Regions from separate parts of the Pseudonocardia sp. ICBG1034 genome, predicted to be linked through region 2. Evidence: predicted binding sites of a transcription regulator. Region 2 holds the regulator's gene; the other holds the start of a gene.
What was found. The regulator HspR, encoded in region 2, represses chaperone genes until heat shock. The targets are predictions, from matches to a motif close to ANNTTGAGTNNNNNNNACTCAANNT.
Positions count from the first base shown of each region.

Region 1 (8,568 bases), on a different contig from region 2:
CGGCGCACGATCAGCGCGTGACGATTCCCGGATGGCCCGAGGTGTTCCGCGGGACCGCGGCCGTGGCGGCGGGTCTCGTCACGCCCGACCTTCTACGAGGGCCCCGTTACCGCCGGCTGTTCCCGGACACCTACGCGCCGGCCGACCTGCGCCCCGACCTACGGCTCCGCTCGCTCGCGGCGCACCGCTGGGCCGGATCGGACGCCGTGCTCAGCGGATACTCGGCCGCCGAGCTGCTCGGCGCGTCGTGCGCACCGTGGGCCGCACCGGCCGAGGTGACCGTCGGTGCGGCGCACCCCGGAGCCCGCTCCCGTGACGGTGTGCTCGTCCGCCGCGACGTCCTGCACCCCGACGAGGTGACCGAGGTCCGCGGCGTCCGGGTCACCACGCGTGTCCGCACCGCGTTCGACCTCGCGCGGCGTCTGTCCCCGACCGAGGGTGTCGTCGCCGTCGACGCACTGTCCCGCGGGTCGTTCGCCCCGGACGTGCTGCTGAACCTCGCGGTCCGGCACGCCCACGCCCGGGGTGTCCGACGGGTGGTCGACGCGACGGCGTGGGCCGACCCGCGCGCCGGCTCCCCGCCCGAGACCCGGCTCCGGCTGATCCTCGTCCGGGGTGGCCTCCCGCGGCCGGTGCCCCAGCACCCGGTCCTCGACGACGCCCGGCGCACGGCGCTGTGGCTGGACCTGGCCTACCCGGACCACCACCTCGGCGTCGAGTACGACGGCGGCGGCCACTTCGCGACGCCCGAGGCGGCCCGCGCCGACGCCGGGCGGCACACCCGACTCGTCGCGGCGGGGTGGCGGGTGCTGCGCTACACCGCACCGGACATGCACCGACGGCCCGACGAGATCGTCGCCGAGGTGGGCCGGGCCCTCGACCGCACTCGCCGAGATGCAGCTCAGCGGGTCATGGAGATCGACAATTCCCGCTGAGCTGCATCTCGGCGAACTCCCCCCCCGGGGGGCACACGACGGCGCCCGCCCCGCGTGCTGCGGGACGGGCGCCGGATCGTGCGGCTCGGGCCGCGGGTCGGACGGAGGTCAGGCCGCGGACTGCTCGGCCGTCGCCGCGTCGTGGGCGGGCTCCAGGGCGATCGCCAGGACCTCGGAGACGTCGGCGACCGGGTGCACCCGCAGCTCCTCGCGGACCGAGGCCGGGACGTCGTCCAGGTCCGGCTCGTTGCGCTTCGGGATGATCACGTCGGTCAGTCCGGCCCGGTGCGCGGCGAGCAGCTTCTGCTTCACCCCGCCGATGGGCAGGACCTTGCCCTGCAGTGTCACCTCACCGGTCATGCCGAACGAGCTGCGGACGGGACGTCCGGAGGCCAGCGACGCCAGCGCCGTCGTCATCGTGACGCCGGCGGACGGGCCGTCCTTCGGAACCGCACCGGCCGGGACGTGCACGTGCAGCTTGCGCGACGCGAGGTCACCGGCCAGCCCGCGCGAGCGCAGGTAGGACAGCGCGATCGAGACGGACTCGGTCATCACCTCGCCCAGCTGCCCGGTGATCTGCAGGCCCGGCTCGCCGTCCATCGAGGTGGCCTCGATGAACAGCACGTCACCACCGGCACCGGTCACCGCCAGCCCGGTCGCGACGCCCGGCACCGAGGTCCGCTCGGCGGACTCCGGCGTGAACCGCGGACGGCCGAGGTAGGTGACGAGCGCGTCGGCGTCGACGTGCACCGGGCGCTCGGTCTCCGACGCGTCCAGCTGGACGGCCACCTTCCGCAGCACCTTCGCCAGGCCCCGCTCCAGCTGCCGGACCCCGGCCTCCCGGGTGTACTCGGCGGCGATCATCGACAGCGCGACGTCGGTGAACTCGACGTCGCCGTCGTCGAGACCGGCCTTGGCGACCTGGCGCGGCAGCAGGTGGTCACGGGCGATCGCGACCTTCTCCGGCTCGGTGTAGCCGTCGAGCGTCACGATCTCCATGCGGTCGGCCAGCGGGCCGGGGATCGCGGAGCCGTCGTTCGCCGTCGCCAGGAACAGGACGTTCGACAGGTCGAGGTCGACCTCCAGGTAGTGGTCGCGGAACGTGTGGTTCTGCGCCGGGTCGAGGACCTCCAGCAGCGCCGCGGTCGGGTCACCGCGGAAGTCGCTGCCGACCTTGTCGATCTCGTCGAGCAGCACGACGGGGTTCATCGAGCCGGCCTCGCGGATGGCGCGGACGATCCGGCCGGGCAGCGCGCCGACGTAGGTGCGCCGGTGGCCGCGGATCTCCGCCTCGTCCCGGACGCCGCCGAGCGCGACGCGGACGAAGTTCCGGCCGAGCGCGCGGGCGACCGACTCCCCCAGCGACGTCTTGCCGACGCCGGGCGGGCCGACCAGCGAGAGCACCGCGCCCGAGCCGCGGCCGCCGACGGTGTCGAGACCCTTGCGCTCGCGACGGGCGCGCACGGCGAGGAACTCGACGAGACGCTCCTTCACGTCGTCGAGACCGGCGTGGTCGGCGTCGAGGATGCGGCGGGCCTCCACGAGGTCCGACGAGTCGGTGGTCGTGGTGCTCCACGGGATGTCGAGGACGGTGTCGAGCCAGGTCCGGATCCAGCCGGACTCCGGGCTCTGGTCCGAGGAGCGCTCCAGCTTGCCGACCTCGGTCAGCGCGGCCTTGCGGACGTCGTCGGGCAGGTCGGCGGCCTCCACGCGGGCGCGGTAGTCGTCGGAGCCCTCCGGGTCGTCCTCACCGAGCTCCTTGCGGATCGCGGCGAGCTGCTGGCGGAGCAGGAACTCGCGCTGCTGCTTCTCCATGCCCTCACGGACGTCGTTCGAGATCTTCTCGGTGACCTCCTGCTCGGCGACGTGCTCCTTGGTCCAGCTCAGGAGCTTCTCCAGCCGGGCGTCGAGGTCGGTCTCGGCGAGCAGCTCGGCCTTGTGCGCGACGTCCAGCCACGACGCCCACCCGGCGAGGTCGGCGAGCGCGCCCGGGTCGTTCGTCTGCTGCACGGAGTCGATGACCTGCCAGGCTCCCCGCTGCTGCAGGATGCCGATCACCAGGGCCTTGTACTCGCGGGCGAGCTCGTGGGTGCGGCCGGTGGGCTCGCCGGCGTCGACCGGCTCGGCCTCGACCCAGAGCGCCGCGCCGGGGCCGGAGACCCCCGACCCGATGCGGGCGCGCCGCTCACCCCGCACGACGGCGGCCCGGTCCCCGTTGGGGAGCCTGCCGATCTGCTCGAGCACGGCGACGACGCCGATGGCGCCGTAGCGGCCGTCGATGCGGGGCACGACGAGCACCCGTCTCCCGTCGTCGCGGTCCTGGGCCGCGGCGGTGGCCGCGTCGACCGCGGCACGGGTGTCGGAGTCGTCGAGACGGACGGGGACGACCATGCCGGGCAGGACCACGGCGTCGTCGAGGGGCAGGACCGGGAGCGTCAGCACGTCACTCATGCCCTGCCCAACCACACGGAGGGTCCTCCGCTTCCCGGAGTTGAGTCGTGTCCGCTCAGGGCGAACGCGACCACCGGAGCACGTCACGGCGACCGTGGGCACACCGGGTTCCGCGGGCGGCCAGTTCCTGCTGCTGCCCGCGGGCTGGACCTCGGCCGACGGGCCCGCCGTCCCGCTCCCCCGCGGGGGTGGCCACCGGCTGGGGTGCACCGCCGCGGAGGCCGCCCGCAGCACGGGCTGCCGACTCAGCGCGCGAGGTCCGGCACGACCTCGGCGCCGGGCAGCGACGCCGGCAGGTCGCCGGGCACCGCCGGCTTCCCGCCCGCGTCCCGCTCCCGGCGACGACGGCGTCGGCCCCGGCGACCCCGGGCGACAGCCGGAGCGGCCAGTCCGTGGGGAGCCCGATCGGGGTGATGCCGCCGTGGGCCATCCCGGTCACGGCGACGGCGTCGTCCATCGGCGCGAACGACGCCGTGCGCACGTCGAGGCGGCGCTTCACCGCGCCGTCGACGTCGACCCGGGTCGTCGCGAGGACCACGCAGGCGACGTACCGGGTCTCGCCGCCACGCCTCCCGGCGACGACCGCGCAGTTCGCGGCCCGTTCGACCGGGAGGAGTAGGCGGCTCAGAACGCGGCGGTGCCGGCCAGGTCGGGATCGATCTCGGCGACGGCGATCCGGCCCGCGTCGAACTCCGCCGGCGCGACGGCGACGGGCTCCGCGAGCAGGTCGGGCCGGGCCGGCGCCGGGACGGCCGTGAGCGTCCCGAGGACCAGGTGGTTCACCAGCGCGGTCCGCCGCCCTGGACCTCCATCACCGCGGGCTTGACGTCGACCAGGTAGACCAGCGTCGCGACGGTGGCGGCCAGCCAGAACATGGCACCGCCGAACATCGGGCCGTTCGTGATGATCAGGAGCAGCAGCGCGACGCCGGTGATGCCCAGCCATGCGTTCTTGGTGAGCTTGCCCGCCGCGGTGAAGGCGTCCGCACGTTGCATCAGTGCGTGCCCGAACGAGAACCCGCCGACCACGACCATGATCCACTTGATCACGAAGATGATCAGTTCATCGGGGGCACCTGGCAGTGACAGCACTCGGCCAGGGTACGGACAACCCGGGCGCCGGTCACGTCCGGCGCCGGATCCGGGCAGGACGATCCGCATCCGCACACGACGGCGCCCCCGGCCGATCGGGATCGGCCGGGGGCGCGGGTCGTGCTCACCGGGCGCGGGGCCCGGCGGGTGTCACTTCTTGGCCGACGCCGTCGAGGTGCCGCGGCGGGTGGTCGGCTTGCGGGCCGGGACCTTCGCGCCGGTGGCGGTCTTCGGGTCGGTCTTGGCGGCGGTGCGGCGCGCGGTCGAGCGCGTGGTCGACGCGACCTCGTCGCCGGCCTCCTCGATCGCCTCGGCGGCCTCCTTCGAGACCTCGGTGACGACCTCGGCGGCCTCGCTCGCGGCGGTCTGGGCGCGGCGGGCGACCTTCTCACCGACCGAGCGGGTCTGCGTGGTGACCGCACCCAGGGTCTTGACGGCGACGTCGTGGGTCTCGTCCACGAACTCGTCGACGCGGGTGTCGAACTTCTCGGTCAGACCCTCGACGGTCGCGATGGCCTGCTTGACCTGCGGCTGCTTGCGGATCCGGCCCCAGGCCTTCTCACCGCGCTGGGCGAATCCGACGTAGACGCCCTCGACCTCGGAGCGGAACTCCTCGACCTGCTTGCGGATGTTGTCCGAGGACAGCTTGCCGCGGAGCTCCTTGAGCTCGTCGGGGAGCTCCTGGACGCGGGTCTGCACCTCCTCGGCGCGCTTGGTCGCGGTGGAGCGGGCGTCGGTGACGGCCTTGCTCACGGTGGTGACGGCGAAGTCGCCGGCGCCGAGCACGGCGAGCAGCGGGGTGCGGACGACCTCGGCCTGCTCGGCGGTCTGCTCACGCAGCTTCTGCACGTCGGCGCTGGTGGGGAGGTTCACGGCCATGGTGATCACTTCCTCGTATCGGTGGGGGTGTCGGTGGTGCCGGCAGAGAGGCCGTTCTCCCTGCGAAAGGACTCGTAGACATCGAGCAGCACACGTTTCTGCCGCTCGTTGAGAGTCGGATCGGTGAGCACCGCGTCGGTCACCTGACCGGCGGGCCGCTCCTCGAGGATCCCGGCGCGGACGTACAGCGCCTCGGCGGAGATCCGCAGCCCCTTGGCGATCTGCTGCAGTATCTCGGCGGACGGCTTGCGCAGTCCGCGCTCGACCTGGCTGAGATACGGGTTGCTGACGCCCGCGGTGCGGGCCAGCTGCCGCATGGAGACCTGGGCGGCCTCGCGCTGGGCGCGGATGTAGGACCCGATGTCCTCCACCGCGTGCCCCACGGTCTGACCGACGCTCTCGACGGCCTGCGCGACGCGCTCGACGGGTTCGACGGACTCACGCTCTCCGTGCTTGCGCTCGGTGGCCATCCGTCTCACCTCCGCCTCGATCCGTTCCTCACTGACGGAATCGACCGTACGCGGTACTGCTAGCTCCTGCAAGCACGGTGCTAGCGCTGGTCACGTGGCGTGCGCCACGTCGGTGACGGCCCGGTGACGGTGCGATGTCATCCGGGGACCCCCGACCGATCACCCGATGACGAGCTCCCCCACGGCGTGGATGACCAGGCCGGCGAGCGCCCCCACGACGGTGCCGTTGATCCGGATCCACTGCAGGTCCCGGCCGACCTGGAGCTCGATCTTGCGCGAGGTCTCCTCCGCGTCCCAGCGGGCGACGGTCTCGGTGATCAGGGTGGTGATCTGGTGCCGGTAGTGCCGCACGACGTACGACGCGGCGTCCGCCAGCCAGCCGTCGAGCTTCGCGCGCAGCTCGGCATCGCGGCCCAGCCGCCGCCCGAAGGCCATGAGGCCGTCGCGCACGCGCAGGCGCAGCTCGTTCGACGGGTCGTCGGCCGCGTCGAGGACCATGGACTTCACGACCGTCCAGGCGCGGCCGATGAAGTGCTGCACCTCCGGGTGCTCGACGACCTGGCGCTTGACCTGCTCGGCGCGCTCCATCGTCGTCGCGTCGTGCTGCAGGTCGCGGGCGAACTCGGCGAGGTAGCGGTCCACGGCGTGCCGCAGCGGGTGCTCGGGGTCGGTCTTGACCGCCCAGGCGTACCCGCGGATCTCGGCGAACAACTTGTCGGCCACGAGGTCGTCGACGAAGCGCGGCGTCCAGGACGGTGCGCGGTCGTGCACGACCCGCAGGACCATCTCCTGGTTGTCGGCGACCCAGTCGTAGGCGCGGTCGCAGACGAGGTCGACCAGCCTGCGGTGGGCGCCGTCGGCCAGGACGCCCTCCAGCGCCTTGCCCATCGGCGGACCGACCGGGATCTCCATCAGCTTGCGCACCGCGACGGTCTCGATGACGTTCTGCACGTCCTCGTCGCGCAGCACGGTCACGAGGGCCCGCGCGGCGGTGACCAGCTCGGTGGTGATCCGGTCGGCGTTGTGCTGCTCGGCGATCCACCGCCCGACCGACTCGCTGACCCCGATCCGCTCGAGCTTGTCGCGGACGACGGACTCGGACAGGAAGTTCTCCCCGACGAAGTCGCCCAGGCTGTCACCGATCATGTCCTTCTTGCGCGGGATGATCGCGGTGTGCGGGATCGGGATCCGCAACGGGTGCCGGAACAGCGCGGTCACCGCGAACCAGTCGGCGAGCGCACCGACCATGCCGGCCTCGGCGGCGGCCCGGACGTAGTCCGCCCCGGGGACACCGCGGACGACCTCGAAGTACTTCGCGACGAAGAACACGACCGTCGCGCCGAGGAGGAACCCGGTGGCGACGGCCTTCATGCGCCGCAGGTCGCGCCGCTTCTGCTCGTCACCGGGGCCGAAGCCGCCGAGGGGGACGCTGGGAACGGACCCGACGGTGCGGTCCCGCTGCGGGACGGGGGTCGGGCGCTCCGGCGCGCGGGAGGTCTGCACACACCCATAGTGCCCGGGGACACCGACATCGGGCGGCGGGGGCATGCGCCGTGGGTCCCGGCCGGGCCCGGGGGATGTCCCGCCGGACCCGGCCGTGGCCGGTGGAGCGGCTGCGCGGCGAGGGAGAAGTGCCCCCTCGGGCGCCGCTTCCGGGCGTACCGCCCGGCCGGTCCCGGCGTCCCCCGCAGGTGATCGGCGGGGACGGCAGCGGGACGGAACCCGGGCGGGCGGTACGCGGTCGCGCGGGCCGGATCCTCGGTTCCGTCCGGGCCGCGCGGGAGGGTCAGCGCCGCAGGGCGCCCGGGACGCCGGACTGCTCGACCCGCGCCTCCTGCTCGTCGGGCAGGGCCTGCTCGCTGTCGCGACGGCGCACCGCGTCGCAGATCGCCTCGACGACGACCGCGGCCTCGGGCACCCGGTAGCCGACCCGCGCCGGGGCCACGCGCCACTGCACCCAGCCCTCTGGCCGCTCGGTCGGCGGGGCGACGACGCCGATGCCGTCGGTGTGCAGCACCACGTCGGTGTGCAGGCTCAGCTCGGCCGGGAGCGCGTGCCGCGGGCTCATCGGGAACCACCAGGTGTCCTCGGGCGTCGCGGCGACCGGCACGACCTCGCCAGCCTCACGCAGCGTCCGGCAGACCTGGCGACCGATGGCCGCCGGGACCTCGACCACGTCGAGCACGTCGCCCGTCGCGAGCATGACCTCCGCGCCCGGCCCCGGCACGAGCGGCCAACCGTGGTCGGCGTACTCGCGAGCGGCCGCTCGCAGCTCCGCGCCGTAGACGGCTCGGTAGCTGTCCCACCAGGACATGGAGGTCACTTCCTTCCGCTTGTGCGACAACCCCTGTGGTGCCGCTTTCCCTGTGAAGTACAACACCAGGATCGGGCTCCGGGCACGAGTTCGCGAGGGGTACGCGGCGAGGGTGCGCAGCGGCGAGACGAGCGGGGAACGCCGACCGCACGGCGTCGCGACCACCGGTGAACGGCGGGTGACCGGGCGCAGCGGACCGACGACCGGTGGCAACCCCGCCGCCGTCCGGCGCAGTGCCGGTCGTCGTACCGCTCGACATGCCTCGTGCGTCGATTGTCTTTATCATCGAGATGGTTGCGACGATCGGAAGGACTGGACATGGCGTCGACGACGGCGAGGGCGGGCCGCACGGCAGGCCCGGCCACCGGGATGGACACGGCACGCACCTGGGCGGTGCTCGCCGCGGCGGTGCTGCAGGCGGTGGCGGG
Region 1 is NZ_JAHLEK010000023.1:603,740-612,307, forward strand. It holds gene KPF22_RS27185 (DUF559 domain-containing protein) at 18-935, shown strand; gene lon (endopeptidase La) at 1,044-3,386, opposite strand; partial or broken gene KPF22_RS27195 (YbaK/EbsC family protein) at 3,632-4,169, opposite strand; gene KPF22_RS27200 (DUF2516 family protein) at 4,166-4,420, opposite strand; gene KPF22_RS27205 (hypothetical protein) at 4,628-5,356, opposite strand; gene KPF22_RS27210 (helix-turn-helix domain-containing protein) at 5,362-5,826, opposite strand; gene KPF22_RS27215 (DUF445 domain-containing protein) at 5,986-7,329, opposite strand; gene KPF22_RS27220 (bifunctional DNA primase/polymerase) at 7,613-8,305, opposite strand; gene KPF22_RS27225 (TspO/MBR family protein) at 8,459-8,568, shown strand, end outside.
Region 1: lon (endopeptidase La) is a predicted target of HspR. The motif match lies at 3,424-3,448, and genes of this name have one in related genera.

Region 2 (8,568 bases):
CGACCGCCGTCGCTCGGAGTCGTCGGACCGTTTCCTCCAACTCGGTCTGATGCTGCGCGTGCGTCGCGATCGTCCGCTCGAACCTGTCCTGGAACGCCGGTGTCGCGACTCCCGAGATCGGATCGTCTCCGCAGGGACCGACCCGCGTCCTCTGCGCGCTGCGGAGAGATTCGCGAATGGCGACGATCTGGGCGGACAGGACGCGACCGACCTCGAGCACGTTGTCCGGCGAGATCTGGCTCATCAAGGCGTCCGACGAGCCGCCCACGGTTCCTCGCTGGGTCTGTTCCACGGCCGGAACGTAGGCGCGCCAGCGCCCGGAGACGGCGGTTTCCGCAGCTCCCGTCGCGATTGCGAAGTCGCGGAGTCGGATCAGCGACGCAGGAGCGAGGGCAGAGCGGCAGCGGCCACGGCCCGGGCCCTCGTGCACAGGTCGCGGTCGGTGGTTCCGGAACGCTGGAGGTTCGACGACGTCGCCATGGCCTGCGCTCGCAACGACGTCGCATCGTCGATGTCGACACCCACCTCGCACGAGGGGTACGAGTTGGACGGATACACGGTCTCGGCGGCGCGGTATCCCGACACATCGACCGGTGCCGTTCCCGGAACGGACAGGAGCTGAGACGTCGGAACCGGGATGAACTGCAGGTTGACGTCGACCGCCGCCGGGCCTGTGCCCAGATAGCCGCAGGTCGGGGCAGGACGACCTCCGATCGTCGCGTCGTCGACCTTGCCGGCCCCCAGATCGAGTCCTGAGCGCTGTTCGGGGTCGAGCAGCTCGCACGGATGGCGTCCGCTCACATCGATGGCGGCCGGGCGCGCGAGCGCGGTGGGGTCCGCTGCGAGACCTGGCGGCTGTGGCATGCAGGAGGTGAGCCCGACGATCACAGCGGCGCCCACGACGCCGAGGGCCGTGCGACGCGCAGCCGGTACGAGCACGGTGATCCTCCGTCGACGATCGAGCGGCCCACAGGCTAGCCCGCCCCACCCCCGTCGACGGCCGTTCGGACCACCCGCGAACGTCGTGGATAAAAGTTGAGTCCCCCGGGAACAAGTCTTCCGGGTCGCCCGTTGACCCCCATGAGAGCAAGTTGAGCAGGACCCACTCAAGGGCGATGCACGAGGCGCTCCCCGGCCTGGTACAACTTGAGCCGGACGCACTCACACCCCACACATCTCGGAGGCAGTCACCATGGCTCGTACGGTCGGTATCGACCTCGGGACCACCAACTCCGTCGTCGCCGTCCTCGAGGGTGGCGAGCCGACGGTGATCGCGAACTCGGAGGGTGCCCGCACCACTCCGTCGATCGTCGCGTTCGCGCGCAACGGCGAGGTCCTCACCGGTCAGTCGGCGAAGAACCAGGCGGTCACCAACTCCGACCGCACGTTCCGCTCGGTCAAGCGTCACATCGGCACCGACTGGAAGACGCCGGAGATCGACGGGAAGACCTTCGCGGCGCAGGAGATCAGTGCCCGCGTCCTGCAGAAGCTGAAGCGGGACGCCGAGGCCTACCTGGGCGACGAGGTCACCGACGCCGTCATCACGGTGCCCGCGTACTTCGAGGACGCGCAGCGCCAGGCGACGAAAGAGGCCGGCCAGATCGCCGGTCTGAACGTGCTCCGCATCGTCAACGAGCCGACCGCGGCCGCGCTGGCCTACGGGCTCGACAAGGGCGACAAGGAGCAGACCATCCTGGTCTTCGACCTGGGTGGCGGCACGTTCGACGTGTCCCTGCTGGAGATCGCCGAGGGCGTCGTCGAGGTCAAGGCGACCAACGGGGACAACCACCTCGGTGGTGACGACTGGGACGAGCGGATCGTCACCTGGCTCGTCGACAAGTTCAAGTCCTCCCAGGGCATCGACCTGACCAAGGACAAGATGGCGATGCAGCGGCTCCGCGAGGCCGCGGAGAAGGCGAAGATCGAGCTGTCGAGCTCGTCGTCGACCAGCATCAACCTGCCCTACATCACGGTCGACTCGGACAAGAACCCGCTGTTCCTCGACGAGACGCTGTCCCGTGCGGAGTTCCAGCGGATCACCCAGGACCTCCTGGACCGCACCCGTAACCCGTTCAACCAGGTCATCAAGGACGCCGGCATCTCGGTGAACCAGATCGACCACGTCGTGCTCGTCGGTGGCTCCACCCGGATGCCCGCCGTCACCGAGCTCGTCAAGGAGCTGACCGGCGGCAAGGAGCCCAACAAGGGCGTCAACCCGGACGAGGTCGTCGCCGCGGGCGCCGCCCTGCAGGCCGGTGTGCTGCGCGGTGAGGTCAAGGACGTCCTGCTGCTCGACGTCACCCCGCTGTCCCTGGGCATCGAGACCAAGGGCGGCGTCATGACCAAGCTGATCGAGAAGAACACCACGATCCCGACCAAGCGCTCGGAGATCTTCTCCACCGCGGACGACAACCAGCCGTCGGTGCAGATCCAGGTCTTCCAGGGCGAGCGCGAGATCGCCGCGTACAACAAGAAGCTCGGCATGTTCGAGCTGACCGGCATCGCGCCGGCCCCGCGCGGCGTCCCGCAGATCGAGGTCTCCTTCGACATCGACGCCAACGGCATCGTCAACGTGTCCGCCAAGGACATGGGCACCGGCAAGAGCCAGGAGATGACGATCACCGGCGGCTCGGCGCTGTCCAAGGACGACATCGACCGCATGGTCAAGGAGGCCGAGGCGCACGCCGAGGAGGACGCCAAGCGTCGCGAGGAGGCCGAGACCCGCAACCAGGCGGAGACCCTCGTCTACCAGACGGAGAAGTTCGTCAAGGAGAACGACGAGAAGCTGCCGTCCGAGGTCAAGGACTCGGTGAACGCCGCGCTGGGTGAGACCCAGGAGGCGCTGAAGGGCACCGACCACGAGGCGATCAAGTCCTCGATGGAGAAGCTCGCCACCGAGTCCCAGAAGATGGGGTCCGCCCTCTACTCGCAGCCCGGTGCCGAGGGTGCCGCGGGTGCGGGTGCCGCGGGTGGTGCCGGTGAGGCCGGTGGCTCCGACGCGCAGGACGACGTCGTCGACGCCGAGATCGTGGACGACGACAAGGACGCCAAGGGCGACAAGTGACGGCCGGCGGCCATCCACGGGACGACAGGACGGTCGACATGGCAGACGAACAGAAGCAGGAGGAGCCGGTGACGTTCCGGGACCGCCGCAAGGTGGACCCGGAGACCGGCGAGGTCCGTCCCGACGCCGACACGACCGGGGCCGCCGACACGGCGGCCCCGGCCGGGGACGACGAGCAGGTCGCGGGCCCGGCCGACGGGGAGGACCCGGAGGTCGAGAAGCTGCGGGCCGAGGTCGCCGAGCGCACCGCGGACCTGCAGCGGGTCAGCGCCGAGTACGCCAACTACCGGCGTCGGGCCGACCGGGACCGCGAGCAGACCAAGGTGGACGCGAAGGTCTCCTTCGCGAGCGACCTGCTGGTCGTGCTCGACGACTTCGAGCGCGCCGCGCAGCACGGCGACCTCACGGGCCCGTTCAAGGCTGCGGCCGACAAGGTCACCGCCGTGCTGACGAAGATCGGCCTCGAGCCCTTCGGGACGGAGGGCGAGTCCTTCGACCCGCAGCTCCACGAGGCCGTGCAGCACGAGCCGGCCGAGGGCTCCGGCCCCACGGTCACCGTGTTGTCGGCGGTGCTGCGCCGCGGCTACCGCATCTCCGACCGGGTCCTCCGGCCGGCGATGGTGACCGTGCAGGACCGCCCCGAGGCCGAGGTGCCGGCCGAGGCACGGGCGGAGGCCGCCGAAGGCGGTGCGGACGCCGGCGACGGCGAACCGCAGAACCCGGCCTGACCGGGACGGGAAGGGACGTGACCGCGCGGTGCGGTGGGAGGCGACCGGCCTCCCGCCGCACCGCCGGTCTGATCGGGAAGGAGGCGGAGTGACCCAGCGCGACTGGATCGAGAAGGACTTCTACCGCGAGCTGGGCGTCTCCTCGACGGCGTCCCAGGACGAGATCAAGAAGGCGTACCGCAAGCTCGCCCGCGAGCTCCACCCGGACGCGAACCCCGGCGACGAGAAGGCCGAGGCCCGCTTCAAGTCGGTCTCCGAGGCCTACGGCGTCCTGGGCGACGAGTCCAAGCGCAAGGAGTACGACGAGACCCGCGCGATGTTCGCGGGCGGCGGCGGCTTCGGCGGGTTCGGCGGCGGCGGGGGCTTCCCCGGCGGTGCACGCCCCGGCGGCGCCGGCCAGGGCGGCTTCGACATCAACGACCTGTTCGGCCAGGCCGGTCGCTCCGGCGGCGCCGGGAGCGGCGACTTCAGCGACATCCTCGGCGACATCTTCGGCCGGACCGCGCGCAACAACGCGGGCGGCGCGGGCGGGTTCGGCACGGCCGGAGCCCGCCGCGGCCAGGACGTCGAGAGCAGCCTGACGATCTCCTTCGACGACGCCGTGCGCGGCGCGACGGTGCCGATCAAGCTGTCCTCGCCCGGGCGGTGCGAGCGCTGCGGCGGCACCGGGTCCCGGCCCGGCAGCACCCCGCGCACCTGCCCGACCTGTTCCGGTCAGGGCCTGGTGAACCGCAGCCAGGGCGCGTTCTCGTTCTCCGAGCCGTGCCGCGACTGCCGCGGGACCGGCCGCATCATCGACGACCCGTGCCCCGAGTGCCACGGCGACGGCGTGTCCACCCGGACCCGGTCGCTGTCCATCCGGGTGCCCGCGGGCGTCGACGACGGACAGAAGATCCGTCTCGCCGGACAGGGTGAGCCCGGGCGTGGTGGCGCCCCGGCCGGGGACCTGTACGTGACCGTCAGCGTGACCCCGCACCGGATCTTCGGTCGGTCGTCGAAGAACGCCGACGATCTCACCCTCACCGTGCCGGTGACCTTCCCCGAGCTGGTCCTGGGTGCGACCCTGACGGTGCCGACGCTCGACAGCACCGTCTCGCTGCGGATCCCGCCGGGGACCGCCAGCGGCCGGACGTTCCGGGTGTCGGGGCGTGGGGTCGAGCGCAAGAACGGGAAGAAGGGCAATCTGCTGGTCACCGTCGAGGTGGCGGTGCCGCAGAAGCTGGACGAGGCGGCCACCAGTGCGCTGGAGGCCTACGCCGAGGCGACGTCGTCGTTCGACCCGCGGGCCGATCTGCTCGGTAGCACCAGGAGGTGATGGCGGTGGCCGGACGACGCACCCCCCGGGACGGGGAGGAACCGCTGACCGTCGACGTGGCACACGACAGCCCGGTCTTCGTCATCTCGGTCGCTGCGCAGCTGTCCGGTCTGCACGCCCAGACCCTGCGCAGCTACGACCGGATCGGCCTGGTCAGTCCGGGCCGGTCCGCGGGCGGCGGGCGTCGCTACTCCCAGCGCGACATCGCGCTGCTGCGCGAGGTACAGCGGCTCTCCCAGGAGGAGGGCGTGAACCTCGCGGGCGTCAAGCGGATCATCGAGCTGGAGCAGATGGTCGACGAGCTCTCGGCACGCCTCGAGGAGGCCACCGCCGAGCTCGACGCGGTCCGTGCCGCCGCCGCGCAGGCCACGGCGGCGGTGCACCGCTCCTACCGGCGCGACCTCGTGCCGGTGGACCGTCGCCAGGCCGTCGTACGCTGGCGCCCCGCAGACGACGGCTGAGCCCCCCGGCCGGGCGGCTCAGGCCGCCGTCAGGACCCCGCGGCGGGCCAGCAGCCCGAGCACCACGGCGCCCAGCAGCGGGACCGCGGCCAGCACCGCGAACGGCAGCGCCGGCGGGAACGCCGGGTCCAGCAGCGCGCCGACGCCCGTCGAGCCGACGAGCACCATCAGGCCGCCGAACGAGGCCAGCACCCCGAAGTGGGCGCCCAGCCTGCGCTCCCCGGCGAGCCGGGGCACCAGGTCCTGCGCGACCGGCACGGCGAACATCTCGCCGAAGGTCAGCAGCAGCACCATCAGCACCGCGGGCGCGAGTGCCCACCACCCCGGCAGGCCCGGCAGCAGCCGCGCCACCGCGACGACGGTGAACGACGCGGCCATCAGGCAGAACCCGAGCACCACCGAGCGGCCGGCCCCGATCCGGCGGCCCCACGTCGTCACCCTCATCTGCAGGGTGATCACCAGCACCGACATCAGCACGAACAGGAAGCCCAGTGCCGCCGTGCGGCCGATGCGCTCCAGCTCGTCGGGCAGCGCCAGGTACAGCTGGTTGTAGGACAGCAGCCAGCCCGAGTAGCCGGCCGCGAACAGCATGAAGCGACGGTTGCCCAGCACCTCGCCCCAGCCCGCGAGCATCGGCCGTCCGGCCTGCTCGGCCTCCCGCCACGGCAGCCACCGCCAGTGCGCCAGCCCCACCAGCACGAAGCCGGCGGCGGCGACCAGGCAGGCCAGCTGGAAGTCGACCAGCATGAGCGCGGTGCCGACCAGCGGCCCGGTGACCGTCCCGACCTGGCCGGCGACGGCGAACATCGCGAACACCTCGGTCCGCGGCGGGCCCTCCCCGGCGCGTTCCCGTTCCCCGGCCTCCCGCGCCAGTGACGACTCGACGGCGGGCGAGAACAGGGCGGCCGCGAACCCGGTCAGCAGTGCCCCGCCGATGACCGCGGGCAGCGTGCCGGCGGCTCCGAGGAGGATGAATCCGGTCACGCGCAGCGCACACCCGGCGAGCACGACCGGCTTCGCACCGAACCGATCGGTCAGGGTCCCGCCGATCACGAACAGCCCCTGCTGGCTGAACGTCCGCAGCCCCAGCACGAGCCCGACGGCCGCCGCGGCGAGCCCGAGGTCCTCGGCCAGGTGCGTGGCCAGGTAGGGCAGCACCATGTAGAAGCCCACGTTGAAGGCCAGCTGGGTGCTGATCAGCAGTTTCATGACCGGCGGGAGCCCGCTGAAGTGCGCCCATCGACCGCCGCGGAGCGGAGCCGCGGGACGCGGGTCCGACTCGGGATCGGCGGGGCGGCGGAGCAGACTACGGAGCACCACGAAGTGGTACCAGGTCGCCCTCTGCAGTCGCGACTCGATGGCAGTAACGACATATGCGCATGCATGAAGATACTTGACCGTGTGTACAGGCTTACCGAAGATCTTCCGGGCGCCGGGTGACACACGGTCGAGGGGCGCCGGAGAGGACAGGTCGCAATGCCCGCCGCGCGCGCCGTCGTAGCACCCCGTCGTTCCCGGTTACGGGTCGCCGTCGCCGTGGCGCTGAGCGCCGCGGTCCTCACCGCCTGCGGTGGCAGCGGCGGCGGGAGCGGCCGGGTCGTCCCGGACGGGCAGGCCACGATCGCGATGGCCTTCGGCCCGTCGGCCGGCTACGGGGTGGACACCGACGACGCGTTCGTCGTCTCCCAGCTGGGTGTGACCGAGTCCCTGGTGGCGTCCGGGCCGGACGGCCGGCCGCGACCCGCACTGGCGACGGCGTGGGCCCAGCAGTCCGACCCACGGACCTGGCGGTTCGAGCTGCGCCCCGGCGTGACCTTCCAGAACGGCGAGCCGCTCACCGGGCAGGCCGCCGCGACCGCCCTGAACTGGGTGGCCGGCGTCGCCGCGCCGCCGCGCGCGGTGCGCGGGATCGGCATGCAGGCCGCCGCGGACGGCGCGGACGCCGTGCGCGTCACGACGACGAAGCCCGACCCGATCCTGCCGCTGCGGCTGTCCAGCGCGAACACCGCGATCCTGGCGCCGTCGGCGTACCGGGCCACCCCGCCGTCGGTCCAGCAGACCGGCACCGGCCCGATGACGATCACCCAGGCGAACGGCACCCAGTCGGTGACCCTCGTCCGCAACGACCGCTACTGGGGCGAGCGCCCGCAGCTGGCCGGTGTCACCGCGAACTTCGTGCCCGACCCGGCCGCCCGCGCCCTGGCGCTGCGGGCCGGCGACGCCGACATCGCCCAGGAGCTCCCCGAGGCCAGCGCCCTGGAGTTCACCGGTGACGAGTACGTGAACCAGACCGTCGCCGCGCCCCGGACGGCGTCGCTGATCCTCAACCAGTCCCGCAAGCCCTTCGCCGACATCCGGGTGCGTCAGGCCGTCGCCGCCGCGGTGGACCGCACCGCGCTCGGTGAGCAGGCCCTCGCCGGGTCGGCGGTCCCGGCCTCGGAGCTGTTCGGCCCGGCGGTGGCATGGGGCTCGCAGGACGCCCCGCCGCCCGCCGACCCCGCGCGCGCCCGGCAGCTGCTGACCGAGGCCGGCTACGGCCCGGACAATCCGCTGCGGATCGAGCTGGGTGCCTACGGCGCCCGCCCCGAGCTCCCGACCCTGGCCACCGCCGTCCAGGAGATGCTCCGCGGGGCCGGCATCGAGGCCACGGTCCGCATCGGCGACTACGACGCCCGCGAGCCGCAGCTGCTCGCCGGTGACTTCGACATGTACCTGCTCTCGCGCAGCTACCTGCTCGACGTGCCGGACGCCGGCGCCACGCTGACCACCGACTACACCTGCCAGGGCTCCTACAACCTCAATCACTACTGCTCGCCGGAGTTCGACGCTCTGCTCGCCCCGCTGGCCACCGAGACCGACCCGGCCGCACGGCAGAAGGTCTTCACCGAGGCCGCGGCGAAGCTGAACGCCGACGTCGTCGGGGTCCCGCTGGTGCACACCAACGCGAACGGCGTCGGGCACCGGGTCACCGGATACACCGTCGACCCGCTGGCCAGGTCG
Region 2 is NZ_JAHLEK010000015.1:212,255-220,822, forward strand. It holds gene KPF22_RS02535 (hypothetical protein) at 1-292, opposite strand, end outside; gene KPF22_RS02540 (DUF3558 family protein) at 373-939, opposite strand; gene dnaK (molecular chaperone DnaK) at 1,193-3,064, shown strand; gene grpE (nucleotide exchange factor GrpE) at 3,103-3,792, shown strand; gene dnaJ (molecular chaperone DnaJ) at 3,881-5,107, shown strand; gene KPF22_RS02560 (heat shock protein transcriptional repressor HspR) at 5,113-5,568, shown strand; gene KPF22_RS02565 (MFS transporter) at 5,587-6,777, opposite strand; gene KPF22_RS02570 (ABC transporter substrate-binding protein) at 7,045-8,568, shown strand, end outside.